Regions from separate parts of the Exiguobacterium sp. N4-1P genome, predicted to be linked through region 1. Evidence: riboswitches for the same ligand, from Rfam matches in the RefSeq annotation. Region 1 holds a riboswitch; each other region holds the start of a gene.
What was found. A riboswitch is a leader RNA that binds a small molecule or an ion and turns the genes downstream of it on or off. The one in region 1 is predicted to bind S-adenosylmethionine.
Positions count from the first base shown of each region.

Region 1 (4,462 bases):
AAGCTCGAATGGATGAACCCTGGGGGCAGCGTCAAAGACCGCCTCGGTATCCAACTCGTTGATGCCGCAATCGAACAGGGTTACGTGACACCAGGCGGAACGATCATCGAACCGACTGCCGGCAACACCGGCATCGGTTTGGCGCTCGCCGCTAAAAAATATGACTTACAGGTCATTTGTGTCGTCCCGGAAAAGTTCAGTCAAGAGAAACAGACGTTGATGCGGGCACTCGGCGCGACTGTCGTCAACACGCCGACTGAACTCGATATGCAAGGCGCAATCGATAAGGCAAAAGAACTCGGACAAACGATTCCGAACAGTTATGTGCCACTCCAATTCGAAAACGAAGAAAACTCGGTCACTTATCAGCGGACACTTGGTCCGGAGCTTGTGGCGGAACTCGGTCACATCGACTGGTTCGTCGCCGGATGCGGATCAGGTGGAACGTTTGCCGGAACGACGGCTTTCTTAAAAGAACGCTTCGGGACAAAAGGGGCAATCGTCGAACCGGAAGGCTCCGTCCTCAACGGAGGGTCAGCCGGACCGCATAAAACAGAAGGAATCGGGACAGCTAAATGGCCGAGTCTCGTTTCTCGTGATTTAGTTGAGGAAATTCATACGATTTCTGATTCGGATGCTTTTACGAAGGTCCATGAACTGGCGGCACGTGAAGGGTTACTCGTCGGCAGTTCAGCAGGAGCGGCACTCGCCGCGGCGCTCGATATCGCCCAGCGCCATCCTGGAAGTACGATTGTCACCGTCTTCGCAGACAGTGCAGAACGGTATTTGAGCCAACAAATCTTTGAAAAGGTGGACGAGACACATGCGTAAAAAAACAGCGTTGATTCACGGAGGAACGGGTGTAGACAAGGCAACGGGTGCCGTTACACCGCCAATCTATCAAACGAGCACATATAAGCAAGAAAAAATCGGTCAATTAAAAGACGGGTATGAGTACTCGCGCACAGCAAACCCGACGCGGACGAGCATCGAACGATTGATTGCTGATCTTGAAGGAGGCGTCCGTGGATTCGCATTCGGATCAGGGATGGCGGCGATCCATGCTGTCTTCAATCTGCTTCAGTCTGGCGACCACATCGTCATGACGGACGACGTCTACGGAGGAACGTTCCGCTTGATGCAACGTGTCCTACCGAAGTTCAACATCGAAGTGACATTCGTCGATACGACGGATCTCAGCGCGACGGAAGCGGCGATTCAGGACAACACGAAGATGCTCTACGTCGAAACACCGACGAACCCGTTATTAAAAGTGACGGACATCGAAGCAATCGCAGCCATCACGCGTCGTCACGACTTGAAGCTCGTCGTCGACAACACGTTCGCGACACCATACTTGCAACAACCAATCGCGCTTGGGGCAGATATCGTGCTGCATAGTGCAACGAAATACATCGGCGGACACTCGGACGTCGTCGCAGGGCTTGTCGTCGTCAACGATGATACGCTCGGCGAAGAACTCCACTTCATCCAAAACTCGACGGGTGGAATTCTCGGACCGCAAGACAGCTTCTTGCTTGTCCGTGGATTACGGACGCTCGGTATCCGGATGGAAGCGATCGAAGAGACAGCACATGAACTTGTCAGCTTCTTGCAAGCGCAAGACGTCGTCTCGAACATCTTCTACCCGGGGCTCGCATCGCATCCCGGTCATGCGATTCAACAAAAACAAGCGACTGGTTTCGGTGGGATGATCAGCTTTGATGTCGGTTCAGCTGCAAATGCAGAGAAACTTGTGGAAGCATCACACTTCTTCACGCTTGCTGAAAGCTTAGGGGCGGTCGAAAGTTTGATTTCCGTTCCGGCACGGATGACACATGCATCGATTCCAGCAGAACGTCGGGCGGAACTCGGCATCACGGATGGTCTCGTCCGGATCTCGGTCGGACTTGAAGATGCAGAGGATTTGAAAGAAGATTTAACGCATGCTTTCAGTCTGCTCGAAAAAGTTTCTGAAAAAACTGTTTGACAAGCAAAATAACCCCTGCTAATATTCAAAATATATTAAAAACAACTAAATACCGATAACTCTTATCAAGAGTGGTGGAGGGACTGGCCCGATGAAACCCGGCAACCGCGGAATTTATTTCCGAAGTGGTGCTAATTCCAGCAGACGAACGTCTGCAAGATGAGAGCAAATGGTTTTGTGTACTGAAAGTGCGCGCGTTTGCTCTAAAACGTGCGCACTTTTTTTTATGTTTAGGAGGGACAGTAGTGATTCGTTTACAGGATGTAGGAAAGATTTATCGCTCGAAGCGCGGCGAAGTCGAAGCTGTCGCAAACGTCGATCTCACGATTGAGCGCGGCGAAATTTTCGGAATAATTGGTTATTCCGGTGCAGGGAAGTCAACGTTGATTCGCCTGCTGAACATGTTAGAAGCACCGACAAGCGGTTCGATTCAAATTGACGGTGTCGAGATGACGACGTTACGACCGAAAGAATTACGCGGCGTCCGGAAAAATGTCTCGATGGTCTTTCAGCACTTCAACTTGCTTTGGTCACGAACGGTCGAAGAAAACATTATGTTCCCGCTCGAACTCGGCGGATATCCGAAAGCACGCCGGAAAGAACGGGTCGCCGAGCTGATTCAACTCGTTGGACTCGACGGTCGCGAAGGCGCTTATCCGTCACAACTATCCGGTGGACAAAAACAACGCGTCGGGATTGCCCGCGCACTGGCATCAAACCCGGACGTCTTATTATGTGACGAGGCGACAAGCGCCCTTGATCCGAAAACGACGGACTCGATCTTAGAGTTACTCGTCGACATCAATAAAAAACTAAAACTGACGATCGTCTTGATCACACACGAGATGCACGTCATTCAAAAAATCTGTCACCGGGTCGCCGTCATGGAGGCCGGAAAAATCGTCGAACAGGGTCTTGTTTCAGAAGTCTTCCGGCATCCGAAACAAGCGATGACAAAAGAATTCGTCAAACAACTGACGTCGTCTACAGAAAACGAGTTGACGTTCGCGAAACTTCGTGAGCGCTATCCGACAGGGAAAATCGTCCAGCTGACATTCGTCGGTTCGACAGCAGAAAGTCCGATCCTGGCAGAAGTCATGAAAGATTCGACCTTATTATTTAATATCATCGGCGGGAACGTCGGACAGACGCAAGACGGTGCACTCGGAACGTTGTTCATCCAACTGATTGGTGCGGCACATGAAACACAAGCGGTCATCGCGAAACTTCAAGCGAGTGACGTGGAAGTGGAGGTGGATCACCGATGACGACATTCTTTAACGACCTCGATTGGGAAATGGTCTGGACGGCGACCGGCAGTACCGTTTATATGACAGCCGTCGCGGGTCTAGCGACTTTCATACTCGGTTTAATCATTGGTCTGTTGTTGTATGCGACGAATGAAGACTTATTGTTTAAGAACCGGGCACTGTATTCCGTGCTCAGCTTTTTAGTCAACATCTTCCGTTCGATTCCGTTTATTATATTGTTGATTTTATTGATTCCAGTGACGCTCATCATCGTCGGATCGTTCTTAGGACCAACAGCGGCACTTCCGGCACTGATTCTTGGGGCGGCACCGTTTTACGGGCGGATGGTCGAACTGGCACTGCGTGAAGTCGACAAAGGTGTCATCGAAGCAGCGGAATCGATGGGGGCAACGAAGTTCCAAATCATTTATAAAGTGTTGATTCCGGAAGCACTACCAGCAATCGTCTCCGGTATCACCGTCACGCTCGTCGCGCTCGTCGGTTACACGGCAATGGCCGGAGTAGTCGGAGGAGGAGGACTCGGGGACATGGCATATATCGAAGGTTTCCAGCGTTCTCAAAACGATGTCATCGCCATCGCGACATTGTTGATTCTCGTCATCGTCTTCATCATTCAAATTATTGGTGACCTGCTCGTAAAAGCAATCGATAAACGATAATACTATTTTTAGTTAACTTGGGAGGAATTATTCATGAAACTTTGGAAAAAATTCGTCGGTACAGCAGCAGTATCCGTCTTAGCAGTCAGTCTTGCAGCATGTGGGGAAGAGTCTTCAGGAGACGACGCGAAGACACTTGTCATCGGTGCTTCAAACGTTCCCCATGCTGAAATCCTAGAGCACGTTCAAAAAGAGTATGAAGCAAAAGGCTACAAACTCGAAATCAAAAAGTTCCAAGATTATGTGTTGCCGAACAAGGCACTCGCTGAAAAAGAAATCGATGCAAACTATTTCCAACACGTTCCGTACCTTGAGCAACAGGAAAAAGAGAACAAATCTTATAAATTTGAAAATGCAGGCGGCGTCCACGTTGAACCGCTCGGCGTTTACTCAAAGAAATATAAGTCGCTTGACGAGTTACCGAAAGGTGCAACGATTTTGACGAGCTCAAACGTCGCGGAGCGTGGACGTGTCTTGACGTTCCTCCAAAACGAAGGCTTAATTAAGTTGAAAGACGGTAAGACGACAGATGCTCAGCTTAG
Region 1 is NZ_CP022236.1:2,232,761-2,237,222, reverse strand. It holds gene A0126_RS11530 (PLP-dependent cysteine synthase family protein) at 1-831, shown strand, start outside; gene A0126_RS11525 (bifunctional cystathionine gamma-lyase/homocysteine desulfhydrase) at 824-1,990, shown strand; SAM riboswitch class I at 2,050-2,156, shown strand; gene A0126_RS11520 (methionine ABC transporter ATP-binding protein) at 2,236-3,258, shown strand; gene A0126_RS11515 (methionine ABC transporter permease) at 3,255-3,920, shown strand; gene A0126_RS11510 (MetQ/NlpA family ABC transporter substrate-binding protein) at 3,954-4,462, shown strand, end outside.

Region 2 (4,462 bases), 200 kb from region 1:
CGATAATAACCGAACCGGATCGCGAGGTCACCAATTCCGCCGCCACCGACGATCCCTGCCATCGCTGAGAATCCGATCAGGCTGATCAAGGTCAACGTCAAGCCTTGAATGATTCCGGGCAATGCTTCCGGAAGGAGAACACTGATAATGATGCGAAGCGGTTTCGCCCCGCACGCTTCTGCTGCTTCAATCAAACCGGGTGGAATCTCACGGAGTGAGGTTTCGACGAGTCGGGCGAGAAACGGAATCGCGGCGACGCTCAAGCTGACCGAGGCGGCGGCAGGACCGATCGTCGTCTTCGTGATGAGTTGCGTCAATGGAATCAAAGCAACGAGTAGGATGATGAATGGTAACGAGCGGACGATGTTGATGGCGAAGTCCAACGTCGTTCGAATGAAGACGTTTTGGAAAAAGAGTCCGCGGTCGGTGATGAATAATAAAATCCCGAGTGGAATTCCGATGATGATGGCGAAGGCGAGTGAAATGCCGACCATGAAGGCCGTCTCTCCGAGTGCTTTCGTTAAGTCAGGGAGTATGGTCGTAAACCGGTCAAGCGACATCTTGAATCACCTCGATTGCGTGCAACTGTCCCTCGAGCCAGGTTAAGGCACGATTCACGTGCAGTGTCGGTCCCGTCAAACTGACGATTAAGACGCCAAACGCGACGTCCTGAATGTAGTCGACCTTCCCATGCAGGATGCTGACTGCGATATCGAATTGTTTGATGGCTTCAGATAAGGTACTCTCACTTGTTTTTTCACCCGTGAACTGAAGTCGAATGACTTTGCCGGGTGTCGTCCGTAAAATCCGTTCCGGCAACTCGATTTGGAGTGCCGTATCGACGTAATGTTTTGTGACCGGATGTTCGGCTTGACTAAATATGGCGTAAGTCGAAGCGACTTCGACGACTTCACCGTGCGCCATGACGGCGACGCGGTGACAAATTTGTTTGACGACGTCGATTTCGTGGGTGATGAGGATGATCGTCAAACCGAGCCGGGCGTTCAAATCTTTCAGTAAATCGAGAATCTGGAGCGTCGTCACCGGATCGAGCGCTGAGGTCGCTTCGTCACAGAGTAAGATGTTTGGATTGTTGGCGAGCGCTCGTGCGATGCCGACGCGTTGTTTTTGTCCACCACTGAGTTGGCTCGGATAGTTCGTCTCGAATCCTTCGAGTCCGACGAGTGCCGTTAATTCTTGAATCCGTTTCGGGAACTCACGTCGTTTGACACCGGCAGCCTTTAAGGCGAACGCGATATTGTCGGCAACGGTGCGGGACTGAATCAGTTGAAAGTGTTGAAAGATCATACCGACCCGGAGACGGAGTTTGCGGAGAGACGTTTTGGAGACACGTGATAGATTGGCTCCGTCTACTATGACCGTACCGCTCGTCGGTGTCTCGAGTCCGTTAATCAACCGTAAGAGTGTACTTTTTCCGGCGCCGGATTCACCGATGATGCCGAAGATTTCCCCTTGTTCAATCGTTAAGTTGACATCGTTTAATGCAAAAATCGGTGTACGGTCACGGACAAATTGTTTTGTGATGTGTGCGAACTCAATCATGATGTTTCCCTCCCGATACAAAAAAATCGCTTTTTTCCAGTTAGAGAGCAACCAGAAAAAAGCGACGAAGTGTAGAATTTCGTAACTTATCTCTCAGAACAAAAGAAGTTCTGTAGGATGTGGCACCGTTCCATTACTGGTGGTTGCCGGACGTCGTTGGGCCTAATCCCTCGGTCGCTCTCGATAAGTAGCTATGCTGTTGGGATTTACTTTAACGGAAATGATTCCCATCTGTCAAACGTTTTTTCAGAATTATTCGGCAACGGCGGTTTGGAAGAGCTGAAGGGTCCCGATTCGCTTGACAGCCTCGACGAGTCGGTCGACATCGGCAATCAGACTGATCCGGACGTAACCTTCACCGTATGTACCAAAGAAATGACCCGGTGTCACGGCGACATGCGCTTCGTCGAGCAGGTGATCGGTGAAGCTTTGGGACGTGAAGCCGGACGGAACAGGGAGCCAGACGAAGAACGAACCGCCGGGAACCGGTCCGTCCCAGCCGATTTCGTTTAATGCACCGAACAACGCATCGCGTCGCGTCTCATACAAGGCGCTCAGTTCACGGACACATGTCTGATCGCTTGAAAGTGCGACCGTCGCTGCATGCTGGATCGGTGTGAAGGCACTGACGTAAAGGTGTTCCTGGTATGTTTCGATGCTCGCGATGACGGACGGATTACCGATTGCAAAGGCAATCCGGAAGCCGGACATGTTGAACCGTTTAGAGAGTGAAAACAACTCAATCCCGACATGCTTAGCGCCTTCCGTCTGGAGGAAACTCCGCGTCGGACCATCGAAACTGATCCCGCCGTACGCTAAGTCATGGACGACGCAAATGTCATGTGCATCAGCGAACGCGACCGTTTGTTCAAAAGCCGCTGCCGTCGCTGTCGCACCGGTCGGATTACTCGGATAGTTGAGGAACAACATCCGGGCTCGTTCGACGTCAAGCGAATCGAGGAGATCATAGTCAGGCAAAAAGCTATTTTCAGCGAGAAGCGGAAGCGTGATCGGATACGCACCGGCAAGTGCTGCGCCTGATAAGTAATCCGGGTAACCTGGATCCGGGACGATGACCCCTTCACCGGGATTGACGATCGTCTGCGGAAGGGCGACGATGCCGGCCTTGCTTCCGAGTAAAATCGCGACTTCTGTCGCCGGATCAACCGACACGCCAAATTCTGATTCATAAAAATTAGCGACGGCCTGTTTTAAGAAATCATGTCCGCGAAACGGCGGGTATTGGAGATTACTTGCATCATCGATGGCTTGTTTTAAAGCATCGAGAATATGTACGGGTGTCGTTTGGTCCGGTGTTCCTTGACCTAGCGTGATGACGTCGTGTCCTGCGGCTTTGACGGAACCGATCCGTTGGGCAAGTTCTGCGAAGACGGGATCGGGCAAGCGATCGATGGCGATCGATGGGGCGAAATGTTTCATCTCTGTTCCTCCTTCAGGTATTGTCGTCAAGAATAGCGAATTTTCAGTCAAAATGAAAGAGGTTTTTTAAAATTCCTTAAAAATTAGAAGAACATTCCAATTTCAGACGATGTTCTTGATACACTAGACAAGTAATCGATTGACTACTAGACGGGAGATGGAAAAGATGAATCGGACCTGGTGGAAAGAAGCCGTCGTTTATCAAGTGTACTGGCGGAGTTTTAACGACTCGAATGGAGACGGGATGGGGGACTTGCGGGGCGTGATTGAAAAGCTCGACTACATCGCCTCACTGGGGGTGGATGTCATTTGGCTTAACCCCTGTTATACATCACCTGATATCGACAACGGTTACGACATCGCTGACTATTACGGCATCATGGAGAAAGCCGGCACGATGGCAGATTTGGACCAGCTGATTGAATCGGCGCATGCGCGCGGCTTAAAAATCATTCTCGATCTTGTCGTCAATCACACAAGTAATCAACATCACTGGTTTGAGGAGTCGCGCCGTGATCAAACGAATGATAAGTCAGATTGGTACATTTGGCATGACGGGGAAAAAGGAACACCACCAAACAATTGGCGGTCGTATTTTGCGCCGAGTCCATGGACATGGGATGAAGGACGGCAACAGTACTATTTTCATTCGTTTGCGTCAGAACAACCTGATTTGAACTGGGAACAGCCTGCCGTCCGTCAAGCTGTCTACACGATGATGCGATGGTGGATTGACCGAGGCATCGATGGTTTCCGGATGGATGTCATTAACTTGATTAAAAAACGAGCGGCGTTTGACGATGTGGAGGATCCGTTTGACTTGTCCTACTTAGGCAATCAACCGGGAGTCCATGAATTTTTACAGGAGATGCATCAGGAAGTTCTTGCGGGGAAAGACTTGTTTACGGTCGGGGAGATTCCGTTTGTCGGTCCCGAAGACGGGCTGTTATATGTCAGCGAAGAACGTCAGGAGTTACAGACGTTGTTTCATTTCGAAGTCGCCGATGACATGGAAGAAATGGACCTGCTGCGGTATAAACAGATTCAAAAACGGTGGTATGATGCGCTGTACCCGAAAGGCGTCGCTTCACAATTTTTGAATAATCACGATCATACAAGACAAGTCACGCGCTTCGGTAGCGAGTGCTATCGTGTCGAGAGCGCCAAGTTACTCGGCTTGATGCTACACACGTTACCGGGTATCCCATATGTCTATCAAGGAGAAGAAATCGGGATGACGGGTATTCGTTTCTCGGATGCTTCTCTGTACCAAGACGTCGCCTTCCGTAATCGTTACGAGGAGCGCGTCGCAGCGGGAGAGCCGAGTGGCACTGTCTTGTCATCGATGCAGCTACGGGCGCGGGATAATTCGCGGACACCGATGCAATGGGATGATAGCCGGGCAGGCGGATTTACGACAGGGGAACCATGGATGACGGTCAATCCGAACTATAAAACA
Region 2 is NZ_CP022236.1:2,430,259-2,434,720, reverse strand. It holds gene A0126_RS12495 (methionine ABC transporter permease) at 1-560, opposite strand, end outside; gene A0126_RS12490 (methionine ABC transporter ATP-binding protein) at 550-1,563, opposite strand; SAM riboswitch class I at 1,647-1,753, opposite strand; gene A0126_RS12485 (aminotransferase class I/II-fold pyridoxal phosphate-dependent enzyme) at 1,816-3,003, opposite strand; gene A0126_RS12480 (alpha-glucosidase) at 3,170-4,462, shown strand, end outside.
Region 2: another riboswitch for S-adenosylmethionine. It lies ahead of A0126_RS12490 (methionine ABC transporter ATP-binding protein); the one in region 1 lies ahead of A0126_RS11520 (methionine ABC transporter ATP-binding protein).

Region 3 (4,462 bases), 370 kb from region 1:
ATCGTTTCAAGGGAGCATCGGCCATTTTTTTGCGCATTCATATTGTTTTGGACGGCTTAGTCGATGCTTGAAACACGCATCGAAACAGTCTTCATCCCTTGCTTTCGCGCAGGAAAGACATCAACCGGTGTGGGTCAAACGACTATATTGGTGTACAAAGTGTGTTGCCTCGCGGACAATCGTTTCTTGATCATAATCGAGGGTCGCGACATGATAGGAGTCAAGCAGGCAATAGCTCCGTTTGTCCGTCGAACCGATGACTTGATAAAGGTAATCCGAACTTTCAGGCGGGACGACATGGTCTTCGGCAGAATATAAAATAAGTGTTGGAATCTCGATGGCTGGTAAGAGTGGACGTGTCTGGTCAATCAAGGTCAAAAGTTCCGATGCGCAGACGACAGGGACCTGGTCATAGATGATTTCAAACGCTTCACGTTTAATGTCTGGGGTACTTTCTTTTAAGTAGCGTGGACAGTCTTCAAAAGATAATGCTTCATAGGCAGGAATCGCTAACGCTGCATTGATCGTAATCAATCCGTCAGCAGGTAATCCTTCCGCGACGAGTGCAAGGGCAAGTGTCGCACCCATCGATTGTCCGGCGATGAAAATGGACGAACAATGATTGGTTAAGACGTCGAACCCTTGGCGGAGGCTTTGTTTCCAATCTTCAGCAGTCGACGCTTCGAAATCACGGATGCTCGTCCCGTGTCCGTCGAGACGCGGGGCATACACGGTAAACCCTTGGGCGGCAAACTGCTCTCCGACAGTACGGACGCTTTGAGGGGTTGCGTTAAAACCGTGAGACAGTAAAATACCGATTGGACCTCGTTCAATCAAAAAAGCTTCTGCGCCAAACAGGACGGGTGATGATGAATTCATAAAGGGTTCCTCCTTCTATTAAAAAACTCGTAGTGCTTTAGGCGCACTACGAGATTCTCGTAAGTATCATCCAAAGCATCGGCTTTGCTGGTCGGAGCACCTTGCATGTTGCAGGTTGCCGTGGGTTCGTAGAGCCAGATCTCTCGCCCACTCTTGATATATCGTATAGGAATTGTCGGAATAATCATTGTGAAGAGAATAGCATTGATTGAAATACGTTGTCAAGACGTCAAAAAGAAGTCGAAATTGATAAACTGGGTAATTTGGTTTAATTTTGAAAATATGGTTGACTTGAGAAAGGAATCCCCGTAGTGTAAGCATTAGATTCACGACATAAGAACGACTTGAAACATCACACATATGAACTTCATACCGTAGCACTTATCGAGAGAGGTGGAGGGACTGGCCCTACGAAACCTCGGCAACAGACTTCTTACGTCGTACTGTGCCAATTCCGTCAGACGTTTGTCTGAAAGATGAGCGGAGCGGATTCTGCCTTAGTGCAGATGGAAGGATCCTTTTCTTTTAAGAGAAGGGTCCTTTTTTTGATGTTTTCCTAAAAAAAGAGAATGAAATACAATTCATTTTGTATTTTAGAATGACCTGTGCTAGTCTTGAGCTGTATAACTCAATAACCAGTTCTTCGGGGTAGGGTGAAAATCCCAACCGGCGGTGATGCGATTGATAAATCGATGAGCCCGCGACCTGCAGTGTACGCACTGTGGCTGACTTGGTGAGACTCCAGGGCCGACGGTAAAGTCCGGATGGGAGAAGGACGAAACAATGCGCTTGCTGCCATTTTCTGAAAAAATGTTTTCAGGGAAAGGTCTGTTTCTGTATGTGTAAAAACAGAAACGCGAGACGCTTATTTCGTCAATCCTTCAATCACGACGCCCCTTTTACAGGAGGCGTCTTTTTTATTGAAAGGAGCGGAAAAAATGGAAACATTCATGAGTTATGCGATGCAACTAGCACACATGTTAAACGGTCAAACGAGCCCGAATCCGAGTGTCGGCTGCGTCATCGTCAAACAGGGGCGGATTGTTGGTTTTGGGGCCCACCGTTATGCGGGAGGACCCCATGCCGAAGTCGAAGCGCTCCTCATGGCAGGTGAAGCAGCACGCGGAGCCGATCTCTACGTGACACTCGAACCGTGCAATCATCACGGCAAAACACCGCCGTGTACGGAAGCAATCCTCGAAGCAGGAATCAATCGTGTTTTTATCGCGACAGAGGACCGCCACGCGCTCGTCGCAGGAAGCGGTATCACACGTCTCCGTCAGGCGGGGATTGACGTCGAAGTCGGTCTACTAAAAGACGAGGCAGTGGCACTGTATGAACCATTTTGGACGGCGATTGAACGAAAACGTCCGCATGTCACAGTGAAAGTCGCCCAAACGATGAACGGGACGATTGCGACGGGTGAACAACGCTTTATCACTTCGGAAGCGGCACGTGCTGACGGACGGCAGTTACGCGGGATACACGACGCGATTCTCGTCGGAAGCGACACGGTGATCATCGATGACCCGGCACTGACGTTGCGCAGTTCGACCGGCATCGAACCGGTCCGTGTCATTGTCGATCGCCGCGGGCGCCTGACTGAAACATTCCAAGTCTTAAACGATGGCTTGAATCCGACGTACTGGCTGACGGAACAGCCACGAACAAGCGAACGGGCGAACGTGACGGTTTTCGTCGGGACGTATGCGACACCGGACCAAATCCTCGAACTTTTATATGAACAAGGTATTCGCAGTCTGTTGATTGAAGGTGGTCCCACGATTCAATCCGCATTTTTAGAAGCGGATCTCGTGGATACGATCGAACTCTATCAGGCACCGTCCCTCTTCAGTGGGACCAAGTCTCTGACGACGGAACAGGACATCGAAGACCGTTTTGATTTAGTGAAAATGAACCAAATCGGACAAGACGTCCATCTCCAGTATGTACGAAAGGAGAGGATGACATGTTTACCGGATTGATTGAAGAACTCGGCACAATAAAACGGAAAGTCCCCCGTCCGAACGGGCTGGCGCTCGAAATTGAAGCGACAGCAGTGCTTGACGGAACAAAGATTGGCGACAGCATTGCCGTTGATGGGATTTGTTTGACGGTGACGGCGATGACGAAGAGCGGATTCACGGCCGATGCCGTCCATGAGACGATCCGAGCGACGTCGCTGCAGACGTTACGGGTCGGAGCAGCCGTTCAACTCGAACGCGCGATGCCGGCGAATGGACGGTTCGGCGGTCACTTCGTCAGCGGTCATATCGACGGAACGGCTCGGTTTCTCAGCCGGCGACCGGACGGTGAAGCGATGGAATACCGTTTTGAGGCAGGCGACTGGAGCAAGTACTGTATTCCGAAAGGATCGATTGCGATTAATGGGACGAGCCTGACACTGCAACATGTCGGAAACGACGCGGTGACGATTTCATTGATTCCCCATTCACGCCAAGTCACGACGTTCGATCGCTTGCAGACGGGTGCCCTCGTCAATATCGAATGTGACTTGATGGCGAAACATCTCTATCACTTTACGCAGAAGGATGCGAAAACGGACTGGTCGGCATTTTTAGGAGGCGAAGCATGATGAACGGATTTGATTCGATTGAAGAAGCAGTGGATGACTTAAAACGCGGACGACCGATCATCGTCTGTGACGATGAAAACCGTGAGAACGAAGGGGATCTCGTGTTACTTGCGGAACATGCGACACCCGAGATGATTAACTTCATGATCACTTACGGCAAAGGACTCGTCTGTGTCCCGGTCAGTCCGGATATCGCAACACGACTCGAACTCCGGCCGATGACAGATGTCAACACGGATCCGCACGGAACGGCTTTTACGATCAGCATTGATCATGAAGATGCGAAAACCGGCATCAGTGCAGCGGAACGGGCAATGACGATTCAGCGGATGTTGACGGATGGTCCAAAGCAGTTCAAGCGTCCCGGACACATCTTTCCGTTGATCGCAAACGAAGGCGGCGTTCGCGTCCGGCGTGGTCATACGGAAGCAGGGATTGATTTGGCACGGCTCGCGGGAAGCGCCGAAGCGGCCGTCATCTGTGAAATCATTTTAGACGACGGGACGATGGCACGGGTTGATGATTTAGTGATGTATAAAGCAGAACATGATTTAAAAATGATTACGATCGATGCTCTCGTCCGCTATCTCGAGCGCTCTGTCCGCCGTGAAGCGGAAGTCTTGTTACCGACGAGGCACGGGGCGTTTCGGATGCTTGGTTATACGACACCTGACGCCAAGGAACATGTCACGGTGCTATCAGGTGAAGCAGAAGACGGGATGCTCGTCCGGGTTCATTCCGAATGTCTGACGGGTGACGTCTTCGGATCAAAACGGTGTGACTGCGGTCCGCAACTCGACGCGGCGCTCGACCGGATTGAACAAGAAGGCGGCGCTGTCCTCTACTTGCGTCAAGAAGGGCGGGGGATTGGTCTGATGGCGAAGCTGAAAGCCTATGAGCTCCAAGAACAAGGACTTGATACGGTCGAGGCGAACCATGCGCTCGGATTTGCAGCCGACTTACGCGACTACGCCGTCGCAGCAGCGA
Region 3 is NZ_CP022236.1:2,601,917-2,606,378, reverse strand. It holds gene A0126_RS13255 (alpha/beta hydrolase) at 121-879, opposite strand; SAM riboswitch class I at 940-1,042, opposite strand; SAM riboswitch class I at 1,258-1,362, shown strand; FMN riboswitch at 1,515-1,659, shown strand; gene ribD (bifunctional diaminohydroxyphosphoribosylaminopyrimidine deaminase/5-amino-6-(5-phosphoribosylamino)uracil reductase RibD) at 1,818-2,864, shown strand; gene ribE (riboflavin synthase) at 2,849-3,475, shown strand; gene ribA (GTP cyclohydrolase II) at 3,475-4,462, shown strand, end outside.
Region 3: another riboswitch for S-adenosylmethionine. It lies ahead of ribD (bifunctional diaminohydroxyphosphoribosylaminopyrimidine deaminase/5-amino-6-(5-phosphoribosylamino)uracil reductase RibD); the one in region 1 lies ahead of A0126_RS11520 (methionine ABC transporter ATP-binding protein).

Region 4 (4,462 bases), 600 kb from region 1:
TTCTCGTTTTCACGTTCTCCGCCTAACGATAAGAGACTGCGACCGACGAAGTTGACGCCTTCATTTTTCCCCGTGTAAATCAAACGGCAGCTCGTCGCATCAATTCGCTTCAGCGCAAACGACATCTCAAGGCGAAACATCTTCGCTAACGTAAAACCAATCGTATTTTGTTTATAGTCCGGTTCATTCGTATAAGCGAGATCGGTCACGATGTAGGTTTCAAGACGATTCCCTTGCATGTAGGTTTGCCGGTACGTCGATCCGACGACGCCCGGCTTACGTTCAATCACCTCATGCTGGACGACACCCGGAATGAGTCGTTGCAGTCGATCGTGATCAAACAGATGCCACGCCTGTTCGATTGGAATCGCAAGTACTTTTTCTTCACGCCACGTCACCATGACACCACCTCCTTTTAGTTTAAAAATACCCTGATGTCCGTCGTTCTAACGCTCGACTCCGGCACAATCAGGGTATTTTTCTTACTTCAAGTGGTTTTTGATGTTCACTTCACGGTTTGACGTTCTAACGCATGACCAAGGAATGTTGCGAGTTCCAGCATCCCGAACTTCCCAGCTGCCGCTTCAGCGTCCGAATTGTAATTCGTATTCGTATTGACGTCGTACGTATAAATCGTCCCGTCTGCATCCTTGATGAACTCAATCCCGGCGACCGCGATTTTATTTTCTTGCAGGAACGCTTCATACTGGGCGATGATCGGGTCATCGAACCCGTCGACAATTTGGAATTTCATCGGTGTCTCTGCCGCCTCTTCTCCGACCGGGCAGAACAAATCATCGATGACACAAGCATCCGCGGGGCAGAGCTCGAATCCTTCCGACGTATCGACACGGACCGCATAGACGAACTTACCACCGACGAATTCACAACGCGTAATGTAGGGTTCAGGTGCTTGAATGTACTCTTGAATCAACGTGATGCCGTCGACCGGCTCATCGAATGTCGGTCCGTCAAGATACGTCTCGAGTGCTTCAATCGAGTGGAACAATTGAACGCCGAGTCCTTTACCGGCACGATTGTGTTTCGTGATGAACGACGATACTCCGATGTTTTGAGCGGCTTGGACGATTTGATCACGTCCGACGGCTGCCGTCGTTTTCGGAACACGGATACCTGCTTTTCGTAAGGCGGTGTATTGGTTGACCTTACTGACCTCGAGTCGTAACGCACGAGTTCCGTTGAAAACGGTCCGGTCATGTTCTTCGAGCCAAGCGAGGACCCCTTCCGTCAATTCTGGTGCATAGCGGTGCCCGCGCGTATGGGACGAGGCACTCATCCGGCTGTAAAAAACGCCTTCCGGTGGTGTTTCATCGAGTGGGACGACCCCTTCGTTGAGGTGCCACTGTTCATACGGTAAGTTGAGTTCCTCGAGTCGCTTGATTAAATGATCCGTCCATTCCTGATTTTCGTGTAAGATATGAATTTTCGTCATTTTAGTTGACCTACCTTTCGTTTCGCTTCGACGCGTGGCATGACCTCGCGGGCAAAGCGTTCCATTTCTTCGAGTTGCGGAGAAAATTGAAGCAAGAGCAATGTCACGCCGACTGCTTCAAATTCAAGAATCCGTTCTGCGATTTGATCCGGCGTCCCAATCAAGTTCGGACGCAGTCCCCGGTTTGAGACCGAATAGTCATTTCGTTTGACCTGTTGTTCGAGTTGCGATTTACTGACGAAGTCGTCATATCCGGCATATCCGGCACCGTCTTCCTTGACGTTCGTAATCCGGCGCCATTCTTCGAGCGCCGCTTCTTCCGTCTCGCGACAGATGATATAGGCCGCCAGTCCGAAACTCGCAAGCGGCTGTTTCCCGGTCACCGCGCGGCGGGTTTTCATATCCGTAATTTTCGTCGCGACTTCATCGACCGTTCCTCCATGCATGACATAGGCATCACAGTGATTGACGATCGTCTGTTTCCCCGTCTCACTCTCACCACCAGCGTAGAGCTTGATTTCGGGACGCTGAACGGGTTTCGGGTGAAGCTCTGCCCGTTCCAGCTGATAGTAGTCCCCATCAAAACTATAGGGTGATGCGTCCGCCCATAATCCTTTCATGACCGTCACGAATTCTTCCGTCCGGGCATATCGTTCGTCATGGGCTGTAAATATCCCATTGTACTGACGGGCTTCTTCCTCCCACCAGGCCGAGACGACGTTGAGCGTGAAGCGTCCATTACTCAGCTGATCGATGTTCGCCGCCATCTTTGCTGTCGTCGCCGGATTATGAAAACCGGGCCGGACGGCTGTCATGATTTCCAACCGTTCCGTTGTCGCCGCGATGGCCGCTGCCGTCGTCCACGCCTCAAGACTCGGTTCGGCTATTCCTTTAATGTCGTTTAAGTTCAATTCTGCAATCAATGTCGTAGAAAAGCCAATCCGTTCTGCCGTCTGTGCGACTTGTTTCGCATAATCGAATGTCGCTGGCATTTGTTCATCCTCGACGTTTCGTAACCAACCTCCGAAGATTGGTAACCAAAATCCGTATTCCATCCCCTGTGCCCCCTTTTTGCATAAAAAAATCGCTCTTTTCGTTTAGAAAAGAGCGACGAATGTCTACTGTCGGCTCTTATCTTCAAAGGAATAAATTCCTCTTGGAAGTAGCACCTTCCGCTCATGCGGGGTTGCTGAAGTGTCGTCGGGCCAGTCCCTCGACTTCTCGTGATAAGAATAATTGAAATTAGCGTACATCTTTTAGCAGAGTAAAGCAACCTTTAAACCTTCTTTTCCTATCGGAATTAAAAAACATTTGGAAAATCACTCTGTTTCTTGATACTTCTTTGTCTAGAAGCTAAAAACAGGAATTGCACATCGGTTTAAGATGGCAATCCCTGCTTTGTATGGTGCTGTTCAAAATCAATTCATTCTGGTGATACGAACGGTGAGTCATTGTGATTTGCATCCATCATGGCTGTCCGGTGACCAGTCGTCGAAACTTCTTCCCCACGCACGCGATCGTAGAACTTCGCGATTGTGACGCTGAAGTACGGGCCAATCCAGAGGAAACCGATTCCGATCGTAACAATTCCGAGCAAGAACCAACCGATGAACGAAAGGACGAGGAAAAACGCCTCTTTTTTGTGTCCATCCATCATTTGGCGTGAACGCGTAATGGCATCAAGGATGCCAATCGATGGTTCGTCCCGAATGATGTAATACGTCAACATGTAAGAGAATGACTTAATGATTCCTGGAATGATGAAAAGTAAGAACCATAGCCCTAAGAAAAAGGTTTGGACGATTGACACTCCAATGGCTTTCAAGAACATTTTGTACGGCTCAAACAAATCGGCGACTTTCGTCTGCTCGTCTCGGGCGACAGATAGGGCGAGCCATGACCATCCCATTGCAACCGGTAAGGTCAACACCGTCAAGAGCATACCAATCAAGTCGATAAATTGGAAATCCTCTTCGGGTGAGGACGCAAATCCGTTCGGAACGCCTTGAATGATTAAGAACAACAACATCATTAATGCCATGAAGCCCCATCGTCCCTGCAACGACTCGCGCGCTGCTAATTTTAATTGTTTTGACATCGAAAGATCCTCCTCAAAAATAAGTGCTACCTTTCTTTACGGTTTATTTTTGAGGAGGTTTCACTTTTTAACGCTCGTCTTTTAGTAAACGTTGGACCATTGCTTTTTCAAGTTGTTGCTGGCACGCCGTATACAAAGAGCGTCGTCCATCGAGTCGTTCAATCGCAAACGGAATATCGTGCTTTTTTGCTTGCACGAGAACATGTGCCGCTGCTGCGTGAGAAACCCGACTTTTGACGACGACGATCGCGTCCGTCTTTTTCGCGAGACAGGCGATTTTTTTCGCGGCTTGGGCGTCACCGCCAAGATGGATTAATTCGACTCCCGTCTCCGCAAAGAAGTCGCGGTAGACGGCGCGCTGTTGCTCATTACCGACGATGACGAGACGCATGCCGTCGTAGGAAGCAAAATCGAGTGCCGTTTTATCGACGAATTCGATTGGTTGACCGGGTAACGTCGTCGTATCGAGGCGTTCGAGCTGATGGGCTTTTTTCTCCCGGAGGCGCCGCTCTTTTTTGACTTTCTTCGCCTTCGGTTTCCGTTGCATCATCTTGTCGTAGCGTCCTGTTTTCGCCTGTTTATTTGCAGGTGACGCAGTGGCGGACTCGGGCGAACCATTCGATACGTCGCGTGCCGGTAATTCCGTCATGGTCGGTACTTCATAATGAAATGCGTGTTTCCAAACAATCGTCAATGTCTCCGGATGACCTTTCCACATGACGAGGTCGACGAGTTGACCTGCTTTCAGTTGGAAGAACCGCATGTCTTCGAGTGGTGTCGTGTAATAGAACGGTTTTCCCGTCTCATCTTGCAGTGGACCGTCAATCGTCGCTTCGATGATGCCATGGTTCTTGACGATACACTTTTCAAAAACGATTCGCTCTGCAAGTGGTTTTACTTGATCCGTCGCG
Region 4 is NZ_CP022236.1:2,830,556-2,835,017, forward strand. It holds gene A0126_RS14480 (SRPBCC family protein) at 1-401, opposite strand, end outside; gene A0126_RS14485 (ATP-grasp domain-containing protein) at 506-1,453, opposite strand; gene A0126_RS14490 (LLM class flavin-dependent oxidoreductase) at 1,450-2,508, opposite strand; SAM riboswitch class I at 2,582-2,686, opposite strand; gene A0126_RS14495 (DUF975 family protein) at 2,877-3,551, opposite strand; gene A0126_RS14500 (DUF2325 domain-containing protein) at 3,619-4,462, opposite strand, start outside.
Region 4: another riboswitch for S-adenosylmethionine. It lies ahead of A0126_RS14490 (LLM class flavin-dependent oxidoreductase); the one in region 1 lies ahead of A0126_RS11520 (methionine ABC transporter ATP-binding protein).